3 regions of the Priestia sp. YIM B13551 genome follow, and region 3 is predicted to be linked to each of the others. Evidence: predicted binding sites of a transcription regulator. Region 3 holds the regulator's gene; each other region holds the start of a gene.
What was found. Region 3 encodes Rex, which represses fermentation and respiration genes when NADH is low (regulators of the CRP and FNR family bind a similar motif). Its sites were predicted from a motif close to TTGTGAAATATTTCACAA; they were not measured.
Positions count from the first base shown of each region.

Region 1: the regulator Rex is predicted to act here: its motif matches at 3,335-3,352, upstream of ACFX4N_RS26130 (L-lactate dehydrogenase).
Region 2: the regulator Rex is predicted to act here: its motif matches at 3,830-3,847, upstream of ACFX4N_RS05105 (ubiquinol oxidase subunit II).

Region 1 is NZ_JBHZOX010000008.1:87,683-94,363, reverse strand. Features, by position in the region: gene ACFX4N_RS26140 (zinc-binding dehydrogenase) at 1-613, shown strand, start outside; gene ACFX4N_RS26135 (lactate permease LctP family transporter) at 711-2,291, opposite strand; gene ACFX4N_RS26130 (L-lactate dehydrogenase) at 2,354-3,310, opposite strand; gene ACFX4N_RS26125 (cation diffusion facilitator family transporter) at 3,643-4,518, shown strand; gene ACFX4N_RS26120 (methyl-accepting chemotaxis protein) at 4,659-6,677, shown strand.
Region 2 is NZ_JBHZOX010000001.1:986,241-992,921, forward strand. Features, by position in the region: gene cyoD (cytochrome o ubiquinol oxidase subunit IV) at 1-132, opposite strand, end outside; gene cyoC (cytochrome o ubiquinol oxidase subunit III) at 133-732, opposite strand; gene qoxB (cytochrome aa3 quinol oxidase subunit I) at 734-2,701, opposite strand; gene ACFX4N_RS05105 (ubiquinol oxidase subunit II) at 2,703-3,641, opposite strand; gene ACFX4N_RS05110 (hypothetical protein) at 4,045-4,170, opposite strand; gene xylE (D-xylose transporter XylE) at 4,376-5,797, opposite strand; gene xylB (xylulokinase) at 6,095-6,681, opposite strand, start outside.
Region 3 is NZ_JBHZOX010000023.1:10,395-17,075, forward strand. Features, by position in the region: gene ACFX4N_RS30485 (CPBP family intramembrane glutamic endopeptidase) at 214-942, shown strand; gene ACFX4N_RS30490 (YdiK family protein) at 939-1,166, shown strand; gene tatC (twin-arginine translocase subunit TatC) at 1,193-1,948, opposite strand; gene tatA (twin-arginine translocase TatA/TatE family subunit) at 1,964-2,149, opposite strand; gene ACFX4N_RS30505 (redox-sensing transcriptional repressor Rex) at 2,203-2,841, opposite strand; gene ACFX4N_RS30510 (ABC-F family ATP-binding cassette domain-containing protein) at 3,300-5,234, shown strand; gene tsaD (tRNA (adenosine(37)-N6)-threonylcarbamoyltransferase complex transferase subunit TsaD) at 5,489-6,505, opposite strand; gene rimI (ribosomal protein S18-alanine N-acetyltransferase) at 6,502-6,681, opposite strand, start outside.

The DNA of each region.
Region 1 (6,681 bases), on a different contig from region 3:
ATCTTATCTATCTTGGAAACAGGCGGGGGTTCTTTCATTATCCGCTTTAACTGCCTATAGAGCTCTATTTACAAAAGGGCAGTTAAAAAAAGGAGAGCACCTCCTTATTCCCGGTATAGGAAGCGGAGTCGCGACCTATGGATTGTTATTCGCAAAAGCTATCGGAGCTAACGTAACAGTCACTTCTAGAAGCGATGAAAAAAGAAAGCAAGCTCTAAAGCATGGAGCGGATTATGCATTAGACAGTGGAAGCAGTCTAAAAGAAGAAATCAACAATAGAAAAGTAGATATCATACTTGATAGTGTGGGGGCAGCTTTATTTCCTACTTATTTTGAAATATTAAAGCCAAATGGAAGAATTGTTAATTTTGGGGCGAGTTCTGGAAATGAAGTTGAATTGCCTCTAAGAACTATTTTTTATCCTCAATTCAATATACTTGGCACGTCTATGGGAAGTCAGGAAGAATTTGTGGACATGATGGATTTTATAGAGAAACATCAAATTAAACCAATCGTCGATCGATTCTATCCGTTGTCAGAGGCAGCTGCAGCTTGCGAACGATTAGATAAAGGAAAACAATTTGGCAATATAGGTTTACTTATTTCAGAATAAAAAGGTCCCCAGCGCTAACTGGGGACCTTTTTATATAATCAAACGTTTGTTTAAATGAAAGAAACAAGGTAATAACAGGATTTTTAGCAGTTTTTTATCATAACCACCAAGCTAACAAAAAGGTAACAAATCCCCCTAGTATCAAAAATCCCATGCTGTATTTGAGCGTGTATTTGAACAGTTCACTTTCTTTTCCAGCCAGTCCCACTGCTCCGGCAGCGACGGCAATTGATTGAGGAGAAAGCATTTTAGCCATCACTCCGCCGGCAGTATTGGCCGCTACAAGAATAATTGGCAAAACATTAATTTGCTGAGCTGTAGTTAGCTGCAAGTTGCCGAACAGCGCATTATTTGATACGACAGACCCCGTTAGAAATACGCCGATCCAGCCAAGAAATGGAGATAAAAATGGAAAATAAGCAGCTGATGTAGCGAGCGCTAATCCAAGTGTAGAAGACTGTCCTGAATAATTTGAAATAAAAGCAAAAGCAATGACCATCATAATAGTAATAATAGGTCTTGATAATTCTTTTACGGTTTCTAAAAGAGTGGTCCATGCCACTTTTGGCGATACGTTAAGCAAGAAAACTGAAAGGATACAAGCAATAAGAATTGCTGTACCTGTTGCTGCAAATAGGTCTATTTTTAAGACAGCAGCGTAAGGCGTAGGATCTTTTACTAAAGGCGCTGCTTTAATTACGTGATTGTGTAAAAATGGGACGTTAATAAGCAGGTTCATATGTTCAAGCATCGTTTTGACAAAAGAAATGCTCCAAGCCGTAACGAGTATCGTTAATAGAATAAAAGGAGACCAAGCCTTTAAAATCTGTTTTGGTGACAGGCTGAAGCTTTTAGCTGCTGCCGGGCTTGTTCGTTTAATATAAAAAGCAAGAGCAAGCAAACTCACAATAGAAGATGTGATATTTGGAAGTTCAGGGCCGATGTATGTAACAGTTAAATACTGTGTCAGTGCATAGGAAACGGCTGTGATGCTCGTTGCTTTCCATACGTCTTTTAATCCTTTTATCCCATCCATAATAAAGACAAGTAAAAAAGGGATAAGAAAAGAAATAATCGGAAGCTGCGTGCCAAGAAAATGAGCAATTTCTTTTGGATCTATGCCAGATACTTGTCCTGCGACAATGACAGGAATCCCCATGGCGCCAAACGCTCCTGAAGCTGTATTAGCAATTAAACATAGCGCCGCTGCTTTTAACGGTTTGAACCCAAGTCCAACTAGAAGCGCTGCTGTAATGGCAATTGGAGCTCCAAATCCCGCTGCCCCTTCTAAAAAAGCATTAAAGGAAAAAGCAACAAGCAGCATTTGCAAGCGGGGGTCATCGGTTATTGAAATAATAGATTGTCTGATGGTAGTAAACTGTCCGCTTTTGACAGTTAGCTTATATAAGAACACCGCTCCGATAATAATATAGCTGATGGGCCAAAGTGCATACAGAAACCCATAGCCTGTGGCTCCTAAAACCATTGAGGCAGGCATATCATAAAAATAAATAGCAATAATCATAGAAAGAAGCACCGTAATACCGGCAGCAATGTGTCCTTTTAATTTCAAAAGAGTTAAAGCAATAAAGAAAAAGATAATGGGAATGAGTGCAATTAGTGCAGAAAGCCAAATATTATCTAAAGGATTATATACCTGAGTCCACGTCATATTCATACACCTCTACTACATATTTAAAACAAGGTAGCGGGGGAGTCCCCCGCAAAAATCTTTAGATGTTACACAAAAGCTCTGTCGCGAGTTTGCTTAAGAATGCTAGCAGAGTGCTCGAGCTGCTGCTGTTCGTGAGGAGTTAAATTCAATTCAATAATTTGACGCACGCCGTTTTTATTAATGATAGCTGGTACGCCGATATACACATCAGAAATACCGTATTGTCCTTCTAATAAAGCAGATACTGTTAAAATAGAATTTTCATCATCTAAAATAGCCTTGGTAATGCGTACAAGCCCCATTGCAATTCCGTAATAAGTCGCTCCTTTTCGATTAATAATATGGTAAGCCGCATCGCGGGTTTGTTCGAATAGATGCTGCATATCCGGTTCTTTTTCAATAGCGGCAGTATTGATAAAATGTTCGAGCTTCACACCGCCAATTTGCGCGTGGCTCCAAACAGGAAATTCCGTATCTCCATGTTCCCCCATAATATAAGCGTGGACGTTGCGAGAATCTACTTCGAAATAGTCGCTTAACAAGTAGCGGAAGCGAGCTGTGTCAAGAATCGTTCCTGAACCAATTACCCGTCCGTTTGGTAATCCTGATACTTTTTGTGTAACGTGTGCGAGAATATCAACTGGATTTGTTGCCACTAAAATGATGCCGTCAAATCCGCTGTTCATAATATCTTTTACAATGCATTCGAAAATTTTAACGTTTTTTTCAACTAGATCTAAGCGTGTTTCCCCTGGAGCTTGATTAGCGCCCGCTGTAATAACTGCTAAATCAGCGTCAGCACAGTCTTTATAATCTCCAGCCCAGATTTTCATCGGTGTGGCAAATGGCATTCCATGATTGATATCACGTGCTTCACCTTCTGCTTTTTCTTTGTTCATATCGATTAACACTAATTCATTGGCAATACCTTGATTCACCATTGAAAAAGCGTAGCTTGAGCCAACAAAACCAGTTCCGATAACGGCAACTTTTCGTGTTTTTGGTGTAAATTGTGTTTTCATTTGTATCATCCTTTGAATTTTATTTTGTGATGTTTTTCACAATGTTAGTGTAACAAGAATAAATAGCTTCAGCTGTGATAAAAATCACACCCTTTAAAAAATAGTAAACAATTTTACAGGGCGATTTAAAAAAATGTCCTTCTACATGAAGTGCCACATTTAGAAAGATCTTAAACGTTTAAAGTGTTGAGTAAAGGCAACTTGTTTTGCAGAAAGCTAAAGAGTTTAACATTCTCTATTTGTATGTTAGCAGCCAATAATGTTTCTATAGACCCACACGAAATCCATTTGTTACACTAAGTTTGCTTATTTTGAATAAAGGAGTGGAAAGGATGGAGAACTACTATGAGCAAGCCCAAAAAGGTGCTTGGGTTAGTATCTTATCATATATCTTTTTATCAGCATGTAAACTTATCATTGCGGGTGTCACCGCTTCCTCTGCATTAAAAGCCGACGGTCTTAATAATGTTACAGATATTATTGCATCAATTGCCGTCTTAGTCGGCTTAAAAATCTCTAAAAAACCTCGCGATAATGATCATCCCTATGGACATTCCAGAGCGGAACATATCTCTTCACTTATTGCTTCTTTTATCATGATGGTCATCGGACTAGAAGTATTGGTCGATGCGGGTCAGTCATTATTTATGGACAAATCTGAAGCGCCTAATTTACTGGCTGCTTGGGTAGGTCTTGGAGCGGCTGCTGTTATGGGTGGTGTCTACCGATATAATATTAAGCTTGCTAAAAAACTTGATAGCCAGTCTTTATATGCGGTTGCTAAAGATAATTTGTCTGATGCACTTGTGAGTATAGGGGCTGTTGTGGGAATTTTCGGCTCACAATTCGGCCTGCCCTGGCTGGACGTGGTAGCTGCTTTTGCTCTGGGAATTATTATTTGTAAAACAGCCATCGAGATTTTTAAAGAAGCGGCTCATTCCTTAACGGACGGATTCGACGAAGAGAAGTTAGGGCACTACAAAGAAAGCATCGAGCTTGTAGAAGGTGTAAAAGAAGTAGAAGATGTGAAAGCGCGCAAGCTTGGTAATCAAGTCGTGATTGATGTAACTGTTAAAGTAGATCCCCATTTAAATGTTATCAAAAGCCATGAAATTGCTGATCAAATTGAACATATGATGAACGATAAGCATCAAATTAAAGATACGCTTGTTCATATTGAACCTGATGCATACGAAAAGCAAAAATAAGACCAGCACGTTCTTTCGTTATGAAAGGATGCGCTGGTTTTATTTTGCGGGAATTTGAAATAAATCACAAAAACTTCTTCAAAAATGAAAATGAAAAGCCGTTATTAGTAATATAAAGATTTTTGTAGAAGGGTGAGGGAATGAAGAGGTTAAGTGCAAAGCTCGTAGTATTTTTTAGTATTTTTATAGCTATTTTATTATTAGTTGTTTCAGGGGCTGTTTATCAATTTACCAAAACGCAAATAGAAAAAGATGTAGAAGTTCAGTCTCAAAGTCAAGTGAAAGAGTTAAAAGAAACGATTCATACATACTTAGACATGTATAGTCGTTCTTTGCTGACGTATAGTGAAAACGATGTAATTGTTAATTTTGTTAAGCAGGAAGGAGATCAAACAAACCAAGAGAAAAATCCGTATTTTACATGGAACACAGTTCAAAAAGAGTTTACACAGTTTAAAGAAAAGTATCCAAACCTAGTACTTGAATACATAGGCACTAAAAATAAAGGAATGTATTCTGTTCCTAAACAAGAGTTTGGTTCAAACTATGATCCGACTTCAAGGGTATGGTACAAACAAGCGGTAGAATCACCTGATGAGGTTATTTATACGGATCCATATGAAGATGCAGCAACAAAAAAGACGGTCGTGACAATTGCAAAGGCTATTTTAGATCCAGATACTAAAAATGTGCTGGGCGTTATAGCTACTGATTTAGACTTAGATGCATTAAAAAACATTGTAGGTAAAGCAGAAGTAAATCACGGTGGGTATGCATTTTTATTTGATCAAAATGGCACAGCGCTCGTTCATCCAACAGAAGCTGGGAAAAATTTAATGAATCAGCCATTTATGAAAAAAATGTACGAAGCAGACCGGAATAGAGATTTCATGAAGTATACCTTTCAAGGTGAAGAGAGAGTGATGGCATATGATACTCTCGAAGGGACGAATTGGAAGATAGGAAATGCCTTTATTTATAATGAAATGCTCTCAAGCGCTCATCATTTACTGACTGTTATTGTCTGGATTGCGTTAATTGGCATCTTATTATCAGTGGTGTTAACCATCTTTTTTTCAAGAATCATTACTAATCCGATTCGCCGCTTGAAAAATGAAGTAGCCAAAGTAACAGCTGGCGATTTAACGGTTCAGGTGAAGACGAAGTCAAAAGATGAAATTGGTGAGCTTACTCATTTATTTAATGATATGGTAGCCAAAATGAAAACATTGATCGGCACGGTTCAGACGTCTGTTGAGACAGTGAAAACGTCTGTTGAAGACTTGAGCGCCGTATCTGAAGAAGCAACTGCATCCAGTGAGGAAATCGGCCGGGCTATCCATGAGATTGCGAGCGGTGCCACGCAGCAAGCTTCTGATGCTGACTCTACTAATCATAAAACGATGAGTTTATCTTCGCAAATTGAAGAAGTCATTGAACAAAACGCACAGATTAATAAAATGACGATTGAAGCTGTAAGCATCAATGAAAAAGGTTTAAAACAGATGCAGCTCCTTCGCAACCAAACCACTGAATCGTCTCAAACGATTCACGCTGTTCAAGCTGTAATGGAAGAATTAACAAATAAGATGAAAAAAATTGAATCTATTATTTTCACGATTAATAGTATTTCAGATCAGACAAATTTACTTGCATTAAATGCTAGTATTGAAGCAGCTCGTGCAGGAGAACATGGCAAAGGATTTGCGGTAGTAGCTGAAGAAGTGCGAAAACTTGCTGAACAGTCCTCTCAGGCCACTGAACAAGTTCGCCATACGATTGGAGCGATTCAAGGGGAAGTCGCTGCTGCGCGTGAAGAATGCAACCGTACAGAAGAGCTTTCAAAGTCTCAAGACTTTGTGGTAGGAGATACAGAACGAGCTTTTCATGAAATTGCAACTACGATTGAACAAGTGGCAGCGGCTGTCGAACATGTGACAAGCAGCATGGACAGTATCGATGAGCATAAGGAAGACGTGGTAGCGGCAATTCAAAGCATAGCAGCTATTGCACAGCAATCAGCAGCGGGAACTGAAGAAATTACCGCTTCTACAGAAGAACAAATTAGAGCTATTTCTACTGTTTCTCAATCAGCTGAACATCTGCAAGAGATTAGTGAAGAATTAGCTAACTTGATTCGTCAGTTTAAAATTCAATAGAAAA
Region 2 (6,681 bases), on a different contig from region 3:
TCCTAGAATACTAGCTAGTAATATATTTTTAGCAAATACATGGTTTAATACGAGCATCAGAGGAATAACGGTTAAAATAATCGAGAAAATAAATCCTATTGTATAAGCTTTTAACGACCCATGGTTCTCCATCTACATCACCCCCATTAAATACACAACCGTGTAAAGGAAGATCCAGACAGCATCAAGAAAATGCCAGTATAAGCTGATAATCGTCACTTTTCGCTTTGTTACAGAGGTAATTCCGTATCGTTTTAATTGGATTGTAATTGAAATCATCCAAATGATGCCGACAGAAACGTGCAGCCCGTGCGTACTAACTAGCGTATAGAAAGCTGTAAAAAATGCGCTGGTGGAAATGGTTGCTCCTTCATGAACCATTGTTTGAAATTCATGAATTTCAAGGCCAACAAAGCACATACCTAAAAGCAGAGTTACGATTAGCCAGCCAATTAAAGGCTTTATTTTTCCCTTGTGCATGCTCAGCACAGCTAATCCGCTCGTAAAGCTGCTCGTTAATAAGATAAACGTTTCAGAAACAAATCCTGGAACTTCAAAAAATTCCTTTCCTGTAAGGCCACTCGCAGTATGATTAACAAGAACGGCATAGGTCGCAAATAATGCTCCAAATAAGATGCAGTCCGTTACGAGGAAAAGCCAAAAACCCATAACTGTGATTCCTTCATCATGTTCGTCATGATGTTCTTCGTGGTGCGCTGTCGCATAAGCCATGTCAGCCAACCCTCCCTACTGAATCTTCTGTATGCCGAATTTCGTCCACCGGAATATAATAGTCCGAGTTGTATTGAAAAGAACGAGCTAGTAAACAAGCTCCGACTCCTGTCAAACCTAATATCGCCATCCACACCCAGTGGAACGTTAAGCCAAAACCAGCAATGAACCAGAAAACCGCCATGATAAATGGAATACCTGAATTCTTAGGCATATGAATCGCAGAAAAAGCAGCTGTTTCCTTCGCTTTTTTCTTTTTTCTTTCTTCTTTTATTGCCCACCACGCATCTTGCCCCGTTACTGTTGGAATCACTGCAAAATTGTAGTGCGGCGGCGGTGAAGGAATGGACCATTCTAATGTACGTCCATTCCAAGGATCCCCTGTTACATCTCGTTCTCCGTACTTAATGCCATGAAGAATCTGCCATGCTTGAAAGATAAACCCTATGCCCATAAAGAAAGCTCCGACTGTAGAGATAACGTTCAGCGGTCCCCATCCCATGTCAAAGTCGTACGTATAAATACGGCGCGTCATTCCCATAAACCCTAATGCGTATTGAGGCATGAAGCATACATAAAAACCAATATTCCACGTCCAAAACGCCCATTTACCAAGACGGTCATTTAGATTAAAGCCAAACATTTTTGGCCACCAATAGTACAAACCTGCAAAAAAGCCGAATACAACGCCTCCAATTAACACTTGGTGAAAGTGTGCAACTAAAAAGTAGCTATTATGATACTGATAGTCTGCGGGAGCTGCTGAAAGCATAACACCCGTTGCTCCTCCCACAACAAAGCACGGGATAAAAGCAATTGTCCATAGCATTGGCTGCGTCATTTGAATACGGCCGCGGAACATCGTAAATAACCAGTTGAACACTTTAACACCCGTTGGAATTCCGATAGCCATCGTCGTAATAGCAAAAAACACATTCACATTAGCACCTGCACCCATCGTAAAGAAATGATGCACCCATGTGAAATACGATAGAATGCTAATAATCATCATTGAAAAAACCATAGACTTATAGCCAAATATCTTCTTTTGAGAAAACGTGGCAACGATTTCAGAAAAAATACCGAATGCAGGAAGTACAACAATATACACTTCAGGATGTCCCCACATCCAAATTAAGTTAATGTACATCATCGGATTTCCTCCGCCGGTCATAGTAAATAAGTGTCCGTCAAAGAAGCGGTCAATAAACAATAAAGCAAGCGTTACGGTTAATACAGGAAACGCAAAAATGATAATAATACAGCTTGCTAGAACGGACCACGTGAATAACGGCATATGCATAAGTTTCATGCCCGGCGCACGCATTTTTAAAATAGTCATAATAAAATTAATTCCGGAAGCCAAGCTGCCAATACCTGATATTTGAATACCCCAAATATAAAAATCTTGACCTGGTCCAGGACTGAACTGCATGCCAGAAAGCGGCGGATAACTCAACCATCCTGCATCTGGCGAGCCGCCGATTACGAACGACAAATTGAAAAGCATGGCGCCAAAGAAAAATAGCCAAAAGCTTACCGCGTTTAAAAAAGGATAGGCGACATCTCTTGCTCCAATTTGAAGCGGTACAACAATGTTAAAGAACGCAAACATAAGCGGCATTGCCATAAATAGAATCATAATGGTTCCGTGCGTAGTGAAAATTTCGTTGTAATGATTAGAATCTAGAAAATGCCACTGAGGGAATGCTAGTTGAATACGCATTAATAGTGCATCTATTCCGCCTCGAAACAGCATTAATAATGAAGAAAGCATATACATAATTCCAATTTTTTTATGATCCATCGTTGTGAGCCATTCACGCCATAGCCACTTCCATTTTTTAAGATACGTAAGAACAAAAATAATACCGGCTAGTGTTAACAAAATGGCGACATCTGCTCCATAAATCATCGGCTCCCCTGTCACAAAAAAACGAGATGAAAAATCTTTTAATTTGTCTAACAACTTATTTTCCTCCTTCCTGGTGCTCGTGCTGTGTATGTGTTTGTTCATCAGAAGCCACATTCATGGTCTTCATGTCTTCGTTTTTCATATGGTGATGCTGACTATAATATTGACCGCCGTTTTTAATGACAATTTCTTGGAATAAACCTTTAGGAATAGTAGAATACGATTTTTCCAAGGAAAGACCTTGTTTGGCAAGACTGTTATAATCAGCTTTTGTTAAAGCTGGTGCGGTTTCTTTCACTTGTTTTACCCACTGATTAAATTCTTTTGTCGATGTAGATTTAACTTTAAAATTCATATGAGCAAATCCTTTACCCGTAAAATTAGCGCCTGAACCAAAATATTCTCCCTTGTGATCAGCTTGCAGCCACAGTCCCATTGCCATTCCCGGCATGGTATATAATTGTCCTCCCAGCTCCGGTACCCAAAAAGAATTCATAGGTGCATCTGACGTTAGCACGAATTGAACGGGCACATCTTTTGGAATTTCAACATAGTTGACTGTCGCAATATCTTGATCCGGATATTGAAATAACCATTTCCAATCAAGAGACGTTACTTCAATCGTTAGTGGCTTTACATCTTTTTCCGGCGGATCCACTAAGTCATACGTTGTTCTGGCCGTAGCAAAACCTAAAATGCCAATAATAATAATAGGGATGACCCACCAAATAAATTCCAGACGCTTACTATCGTCCCAGTCTGGTCGATACGGAGCCTTGTTTCCAGGCTTATCACGGTAGCGTAAAACGATATATACAAGCAGGCCTAACACAGGAATAACAACAATTGCGCATAAAATTATGGAAAAAATAATTAACTGGTATTCTTTTTGGGCCACCGCCCCCTGCGGATTTAAAATCAAATAACGACTATCACAGCCTGCTAAAAAAATTGTGATGAATACGGAGAGAATCATTAACTTGCTAATATGCATTGATTTTTGCTTTCTCACCTAAGCTCAGGCTCCCTTCCTCTAAATCTCTGTACATAATAATGGTATATAAACGTTCATATTAGAGATGCATCTCAACAGATCAAAAGGCTAAAAACCTCCTAACATATTGAAGTTTGTCATGACATATTGCTTACTCCTAAAAAATTATCATGTTGTGTTGTTAAAGGGTGTGATATTTATCACACTTAAATCGGTTTTTATCTATTTTAAATACCTTTACCATAATTTCGTCACATATTTGGGTAAATGTAGGGGATAAAAGGTGCCTTGTGACTAGCCTAATAAAAGAAAAAACTCTTCCAGTTTTTATTAACTGAAAGAGTTTTTTATAAGTACTAGATGAAGTATTGAGCTTTAACACTTACTGATTTGCTTGTTTGACCTACTGAAACATCCAATCAATCATTTTCTGATTTTGATACGCGGGAACCCATGAAGCATGATCATACTTTAATTCTTTAGGATATTCCGTATATAGCGGATGCCCCCAGATTTTTTGTAAATTCATTGCACCGTTATTTATATTTACGATGAAACACTCCTCATAAAGAAAACTATATTTCTATTTTCAAAGAGACTTATCACTATAGCAATATCTTTTAAAAAAGCTATCCACTTTCTTCATAAAGATTACATATTAAAAACACCTAAGGATAGTTTAGGTGTTTTTGAAAGTTTTATATTCATCTTTCCTCTAATTAAAAGCTCAATGGTTATATGGCCTTCTTACTCTTTGAAGCCCCTTGTTTTTTTCTCCACATATTTTCCATTTGTTCAAGAGTTCTACCCTTTGTTTCAGGAATAAATTTCCAGACAAATAAAGCAGAAAGTACACTCATTAAACCGTAAAAACCATATGTTAATCCTCCGCTATATTCCATCATCACGGGATATGTAGAGGAAATAAAATAGTTAGCCGCCCACTGAGCAGCTACGGCAATAGCTACAGCACGACCTCTAATTTTATTAGGGAAAATCTCTGAAATGAGCACCCAACAAATTGGTCCCCATGACATCATAAAGGAAGCTGTATAAATAATGATAAATACAAGCGTCCCTATACCAATGATGTTTGAAAAAGCCATGCTTGCGACACCGAACATTCCAATGGCCATTCCGATAGACCCTGTTATTAATAAAGGTTTTCTTCCCAAACGATCAACCGTCAAAATTGCAATTACTGTAAAAATAACGTTTACTAATCCCATAATAATCGTTTGCAGCATAGAAGAATCTTTAGCTGCTCCCATGCTTTCAAAAATACGTGGAGCATAATATAGAGCTACATTTATTCCTACAAACTGTTGAAATACAGAAAGCAGTATCCCTACAACGATAACTAATTTTCCATATGCCAATAATTTTTCAGACGAAACATTGGTAGTGATTGTCTGTTTAATATCATCTAAAATCGATTTCGCTTCTGAAGGCCCATTAATTTTAGTTAGTATAGCTAAAGCTTTTTGATCTTGATTCTGTATAGCTAAGTAGCGAGGCGTTTCAGGAACTAAAAACAAGAGTGCTGCAAAGAGTAAAGCTGGAATAGCTCCTGAAGCAAACATGTATCTCCATCCTACATCATTAATCCATTCTAAGGTTTCCCCATTTGCAATACCCCAATTCACGAAGTAAACGACTAACATTCCAAAAATAATCATAAATTGATTGAACGATACCAATCTGCCGCGAATATCTGCCGGTGCAATTTCTCCTATATAGATGGGACAAATGGCTGATGCTAAGCCAACGCCAATCCCACCTATAATGCGGTAGAAGTTAAAAGCTAGTAACAAAGAGAGTGTCGGTTCACCTTTTGTAAAAAATAAAAACTCAGGATAAGAAGCGCCTAACGCTGAGACTATAAAAAGAATAGCTGCTAGTATAAGTGATTGTTTGCGTCCTAGTTTCGTCGCAAAATAACCAGATACCAATCCTCCAATAATACATCCTATTAAAGCACTTGATACAGTAACACCGTGTGCTAAAGATCCTAACCCTAAGCTGTCAATAAGATACACCTTTAAAGATTCTTCAGCTCCAGATATTACAGCTGTATCATATCCAAACAGTAACCCCCCGATAGCGGCAACTAAGGTAATAGAAAAAATATATAATGAGTTTCGATTTTGTTTCATGCGTTGTTAAAAGCAGTTAAGAGTAACAGTAGAAGTTCTATTTCTAACTGAGTTCGCACTTATTTGAATGCGCTTTCAAATTCTTGGAACACAAAAGAAATTTTCTTCGTCCATTCGATTAACTGCTCTTATCCTCCCCTCTAATGTACGTATTTTTCTATTGAATCAAATCTTACTACAGCATTTTCTATACTTCCTTTTGTGTCAGATATATCGATATACAACCATAATCAATTGATACAAGCTACTTTCATATGAAGCTCCTTTTTAAAGTAAGGTTGCATATTTTGCAATCTATTACTTCCTTTTAAATTCGCCTAGCTTTTTACTTAAGTCGTTTGTTTGAAGGTAGACTTCTTTATATAATTCATAAAGCTGTTTATAGACTTGTACATGTTCTGCGTTAGGATAATATGTTTTCGAAGAGGTAATAAATACGTTTGCACACTCTTCCAATGAGTTATACCAGCCACAGCCATAAGCTGCTAGCATGGCTGCTCCTAATGCTGGGCCTTGTTCAGTAGACAACTTTACGATTTTTGCATTAAAAACATCTGCTTGAATTTGAAGCCAATGATCATTTTTTGCTCCTCCGCCAATTGATACAATAGATGTAATTTCCTTTCCGCTTTCTCGAAAGATTTCAATTGATTCACTTAATGAAAACGTAATACCTTCAATAACTGCTCGCGTAAAGTCTCTCTTTTTATGAGAGGCGTCCATTCCTATAAAACTTCCGCGAATCGTAGCATCTGCATGCGGTGTACGCTCCCCAACTAAGTAAGGGGTAAATAAAAGGCCGTTTGAGCCGATCGGTACATTTTTTAGGTCAGCCAACAATTCTTCAAACGTGTCTTTTTCTGCGAAATTCTCCTTAAACCAGC
Region 3 (6,681 bases):
AAGTGGGTTTTTTTTGCAAGTATTAAACAAAAAAAATTTAAAATTTACGACAACTACATATAATAGTCTTAGATTTCGACGATTTTGAGAAATAAAGCATTCTTTTCTCTGTTCAATAATATGTATGTTACAATACGAGCAAGAAGAAATTACTAACTTCACAGTACTTCTTCGACATATATACATAAAAACCTTTTAAAGGAGTATAGAAGATTGGAAAAACGTTATTGGTATGTTATCCTCACCTACATCCTTATGCAGTTTTCAGGAGTTGTTGGTATACCGCTGTTAAAATTAACAGGAATGTTTGATCAATATCCAGTTCGAACAGCGAATGTCATGCTTTTGACTTATTGGACCATCATTAGCTTTATCCTTGGTTTACTTATTGTCTTACTGCTGCTGCGCCGTGACATGTCCATGCGTATAGAACATGCGGGAACAACGGTAACTGTTGTCTGGTCAGTCCTTGGGGTGTTCTTGGCTATGGCTGGTCAAGCTGTAGCAGGTATGATTGAGCACGCTCTTGGCATTACCCAAGTATCTGAAAACACACAAAATATTGTTAATCTTGTTAAAGCAACGCCGTTCCTCATTGTCGTTACGTCTGTTATTGGACCAATTCTAGAAGAGATTATTTTTCGAAAGATTATTTTCGGCTCTCTTCACAAACGATATAATTTTTTTATCTCTGCATTTATTAGTTCCCTTATTTTCGCTGCCGTACACTGGGATTTTAAACATTTGCTCGTGTATACAGCCATGGGATTTGTATTTGCATTCCTTTATGCAAGAACAAAACTAATTATTGTACCCATTATTGCTCACGTGTTGATGAATACAATCGTTATTTTATCTCAAACTATTTTTGCAGATAAAATTATAGAAATGCAAAAGCAAGCAGAACAAATGCAGTTTATTTTTGGAGGCATGTTTTTATGAAGAATATCCCTTTAACACGAGGGTTTATTTATATTATTATGGGGATTTTATTCACCTACCTGGCCATTCAAAATGCTCAGGAAACCGTGTGGAACTTCCCTACGATCTTATTTGCACTCGTAGCCGCATTCGATTTCAGATTTGCGGTTCGCATTTTTATCTTGCACTATAAAATTAAAAAGTTGCAGCAGCAATATAAAAATCAAGATGATTCATCTAAATAAAAAAAACCACTGTTTCAGTGGTTTTTTTACATACTAACATCTTCTCTTTCTTGCTCTGCCCTTGCCTTTAACACTTTGCGATACGAAATGCGGGAAATAATGATGCTGATTTCATACAAAATTAAGAGCGGCACTGTCACCATCATGTGCGAGAGCAATTCCGGCGGTGTAATAAGTGCGGCAATAACTAGCAGTACGAAATAGGCATACTTTCGAATTTGAGATAAAAACATAGGCGTTATAATTCCTAATCGCGTCAAAAACATGACGACGACAGGAAGCTGAAACAACAGGCCAAAAGGCAGTGTGAGCTGCATTAAAAAAGAAAAGTATTCATTAATGCCAATCACTTGGTTTACATTCAGCTCATCAGAAACGCGCGTCATAAAATCGACGACAAATGGAAACAACACAAAATAAGAAAAAGAGACACCGCCGATAAAGAGAAAAATGGAAACAGGAATATATCCAAGCGTTACCTTACGCTCTTTTTCATATAAACCAGGACTAATAAATGCCCAAAGTTGATACAGTGCAACAGGAGCTGCAAGTACACAGCCGATAATAACAGCAAACTGCATATAAATCTTAACTGGATCTGTTAGCCTAAATGCATTCATCGTTAAATTTTTTGCCTCATCAGCATGCTGTAAATAGACAATAACCTTATCCGCTATAAAAAAGCCGCCAATTGTGGCAATGACAAAGAAAAATAAAACAATTAAAATGCGTTTTCGCAGCTCTCCTATATGATCATATATTGACATTTCTTGTTCAGTCATACTATGATCACCCTTTTACTCTTTGTCATCTACTTGACGCTGTTTATCTTTTTCACGATCTTCTGATGCACCGCTAGCGGCATGCTTAAACTCTCTAAGCGTTTGCCCGACTGACCTTCCTAGCTCCGGTAACCGTTTCGGTCCAAAAATAAGCAGTGCTACAATCGCAATAATAATCCAACTGCCTGCTCCAATCCCCATATTCCCACTCTCCTTATTAATTTAGACTTAAGGAAATCGTAACACAGTCCACCTTATTCAACAGGATAATTTTTCAAAAAATAGACAAGCGACTGTAATTCTACAGCAAGATCAATATGATGTAGTCGAATCTCATCCGGTACGTTTAAGCGTGCAGGAGTGAAGTTTAGAATCCCTTTAATTCCGCAGTTCACTAAACGATCGGTAATTTGCTGAGCAACAGTGGCAGGAACGGTTAAAATCGCCACTGAGATATCATCACTCATATAATCTTCCAATTGGTCAAGGTGATAAACCGGCACGTCACCTACTTTTGTACCGACTTTATCTTCTATCACATCAAAAGCGCACTCAATTTTGGTGTTATTATTTTTAATAAAATTATAATTTAAAAAGGCCGTTCCCAGATTCCCCACGCCAATCAGTGCTACTTTCGTTACTTCATCTTGGTCTAACGTTTTACGGAAAAATGTAAGTAAATAATTCACATTGTAGCCGTATCCCTTTTTCCCTAATGCTCCAAAGTAAGAAAAGTCCCGACGAATAGTAGCAGAATCAACTTTCACTGCCTCACTTAACTCTGCTGACGAAACACGCTGTTTACCAGAAGCATGCAAGTTTTTTAAAAAACGATAATAAAGCGGCAATCGTTTAGCCGTTGCTTGTGGTATTTTTAATTGTTCAGTGTTCACGTTGTACCCCCTCAGTTCATGTATGTCATTACTAACATTTTCAAGTCATATTGCATTACCTTTCACAAAGCATCAACCGCTTTGAGGTAGCGCTTCCAATTCTCTCTCTTTTCTCTTGTTTTATATATACTCCGCTTCACACCCCGACGGCTTTTGTCTATCCAGCACTACTTAAAGTCGTTAGCTAGAACGAAGCAATTAGCCCTTCAAAGGATTCGTTTGTTAGTCATGATGGATTTTCTACATCCATCATATATAAGTTCAGAGATGCACTTATCTCTTATTTTAACATAGTATCCTGTATAAAATGTGCACGTAAAATCATTTTATTTCATGAATCAAAACATTCGCTTCATCATTTGTCCTTGTCCCTGTACAAATTACAAACGCTTGTAGGAAGAACTTGTAGTTGAAAATATGTTAAAATACACTATGGATATACTACTAGAGGTGAAAAAATGATTATTCTACAATTGAACGGTATTACAAAATACTATGGGGCAGAACCCATTTTATCGAATATAAAGTTAGAAGTACAATCAAAAGACCGCATTGCCCTAGTGGGACGAAACGGTGCTGGTAAATCAACTTTATTAAAAATTATTGCTGAGCAGCTTTCTTATGACAACGGAGAAATTATTAAACCTAAAGGTGTTTCCATTGATTATATGGGACAAGATACAGTTCTTGAGTCAACACTCTCCATATGGGAAGAAATGATGACTGTCTTTGCTCCGTTAAAGAAGATGGAAAAAGAATTACGTACGCTTGAAACGAAGATGGGCGATCCAGACATTTTTAATGATTCAGTTCAATACGAAAAACTAACCAAAGAGTACGATCAACTTCAAGTAACGTTCAAAGATTTAGGCGGCTATCAATATGAAGCGGATACACGATCTATTCTTCACGGTTTCCGTTTTTCAAACTTTGACTATAGCACCCCTATTTCCTCCTTGAGCGGTGGACAAAAAACACGCTTGGCTCTTGCAAAACTGCTTTTAACAAAGCCGGACTTGCTTATTCTCGATGAGCCTACCAACCACTTAGATATTGAAACTTTAGCATGGCTGGAACAGTTTCTGCAAGGGTATGAAGGAGCTATTTTAATTGTTTCACACGATCGTTACTTCCTTGATAAAGTCGTAAATCAAGTGTATGAAGTCACACAAAAAACAACGGTGAAGTACACGGGCAACTACTCTAAATACCTTGTACAAAAAGCAGAGCGATATGAAAAAGAGTTGCGTCAGTACGAAAAGCAGCAAGATGAAGTCGCAAAACTGAATGATTTTATTCAGCGAAACATCGCCCGCGCATCGACTACAAAACGTGCGCAAAGCAGACGTAAACAGCTCGATCGAATGGAGTTAATAAATCGACCTAACGAAGGCGAAAAATCAGCTAGTTTTTCGTTTGAAATTGAGCGTCAAAGCGGAAATGAAGTCTTAAATCTCGAAAACGTGTCTATTGGATATGATGAACACAAATATATTGTTCAGCAGGCAAACCTTCGGATTAAAAAAGGTGAAAGCCTTGCGTTGGTTGGCCCTAATGGAGTTGGGAAATCTACGTTATTAAAAGGTATTGTGGATAAACTAAGCTTCAAGACTGGAACCATTTCTTTTGGCTCAAACGTAATGGTTGGTTATTACGACCAAGAGCAAGCTAATTTAACGTCTAATAAGACCGTTTTAAATGAGCTTTGGGATGACTACCCATCCAAACCTGAAAAAGAAATTCGTACAGCGCTTGGAAATTTTCTGTTTTCAGGTGATGATGTACTGAAAATCGTTTCCACGCTTAGCGGTGGTGAAAAAGCACGTTTGGCTCTTGCGAAGCTTATGCTTCAAAAAGCTAATTTCTTAATTTTAGATGAACCTACTAACCATCTTGATTTAGATAGCAAACAAGTACTCGAGAATGCGTTAATCGATTACCCAGGAACTCTGTTATTTGTTTCACATGACCGTTATTTTATTAACCGTATTGCAAACAAAATAGCAGAGCTATCTCCTGAAGGGGTAGAAGAATTTCTTGGAGATTATGACTATTATGTAGAAAAGAAAGCAGAAATAGAGGAAATCAAAGAATTAGAAAATATAAAAACAAACGAAGAACGTACTGTAAAAGTAGATAAACAGTCCTATAAACAAGATAAAGAACAAAAGAAATTGATGAGGCAGCGAACGCGCCGCATTGAAGAAATTGAAACTGAAGTAAACAAATTAGAAGCCGCACAAGCGGAGAATGAAGAACTTCTTTGTGATCCTGAAATTTATCAAAACCACGAAGAAGTATCAAGATTAAACGGTGAAAATGAAAAAATTTCTTCACAGTTATCCACATTAATGGAAGAGTGGGAAGAATTACAGCTTCTTCTAGAAGAATAGCCTGTATTTTTTCGTATTTATTCATCCTATTTACTTGTTCATGCGCTTTAGAACAAGCTTTATCCACTCTGTGAATAAATAGTGGATATCTGTCTGATTTTCATAATTAAAACTTGTTGATAACAGGTCCGTGTACTGAGTGCACGGACTTTTCCACATAATTATCCACAGTTAATTCTAAATTTATTGAATATTGTTGATAAATCATTTTTATCCACAAAAAAGACGAATGAGAAATGAATCTCATTCGTCTCTTACTCTTCCAAGTCCAAACCGGGGTTTGCGTTTAATGACATATCTGAACGTTTTCCTTGAGCAAATCGTACACTTGCTGCTGCTCCAATCATTGCGGCATTATCCGTGCATAGAGACAGCGGCGGGATAATAAGCTCAATGTTTGATAAAGGTGCAAATGCCTCTTCTAGCGCTGCTCTAAGTCCTTTATTAGCAGCAACCCCTCCTGCTACTAACACTTGCTTAACGTTATATTCCTTTGCAGCTTTAACGGTTTTAGTTACTAACACATCAATAACACTCGCTTGAAAGCTAGCAGCAAGCGTTTGGGGAAGAATTTCTTCACCTTTTTGCTTCGCGTTGTGGACAGTGTTAATAACTGCTGATTTTAACCCACTGAAACTAAAATCATAGGATCCTTCTTCTAGCCAAGCACGCGGCAAATCAATTAATGGCTCTCCTTCATGTGCAAGGCGGTCAATATGCGGTCCGCCTGGATATGGAAGGTTTAACGTGCGGGCTACTTTATCGTAGGCTTCTCCTGCTGCATCATCTCTCGTTTCACCAATCACTTTAAACTGACCGTGACTTTCCATGTATACAAGCTCCGTATGCCCTCCAGATACAACTAGTGATAAAAGCGGGAATTCTAATTTTTTGATTAACTGATTTGCATAAATATGTCCTGCAATATGATGAACACCAATTAATGGCTTCTGATGTGCAAATGCTAGCGCTTTGGCTGCATTTACGCCAATAAGAAGTGCTCCCACAAGCCCAGGTCCTTCCGTTACAGCTATTGCATCAATATCTGCAAACGTCAAGTTCGCTTGATTTAAAGTTTCTTCAACTACTACCGTAATTTGTTCCACATGATGACGAGATGCAATCTCCGGTACGACACCGCCAAATCGTTTATGGCTTTCTATTTGTGATGCCACCACATTGGCTACAATTTCATGACCGTTTCGAATCACGGCTGCTGCTGTCTCATCACAGCTTGTTTCTAATGCTAAAATTAATTGATTTTTACTCATAAATTCACCCACATAACTAATGCATCCTCATTGTTATCAGAATAATAATTCTTACGAATACCTCCAGGTTTAAAACCTAGCTTTTGATACAATGATTGTGCAATATGATTAGATACCCTAACTTCTAATGTCATTGACGTAGCACCTAGTTTTCGAAGAACGTCCATCACGTTGCG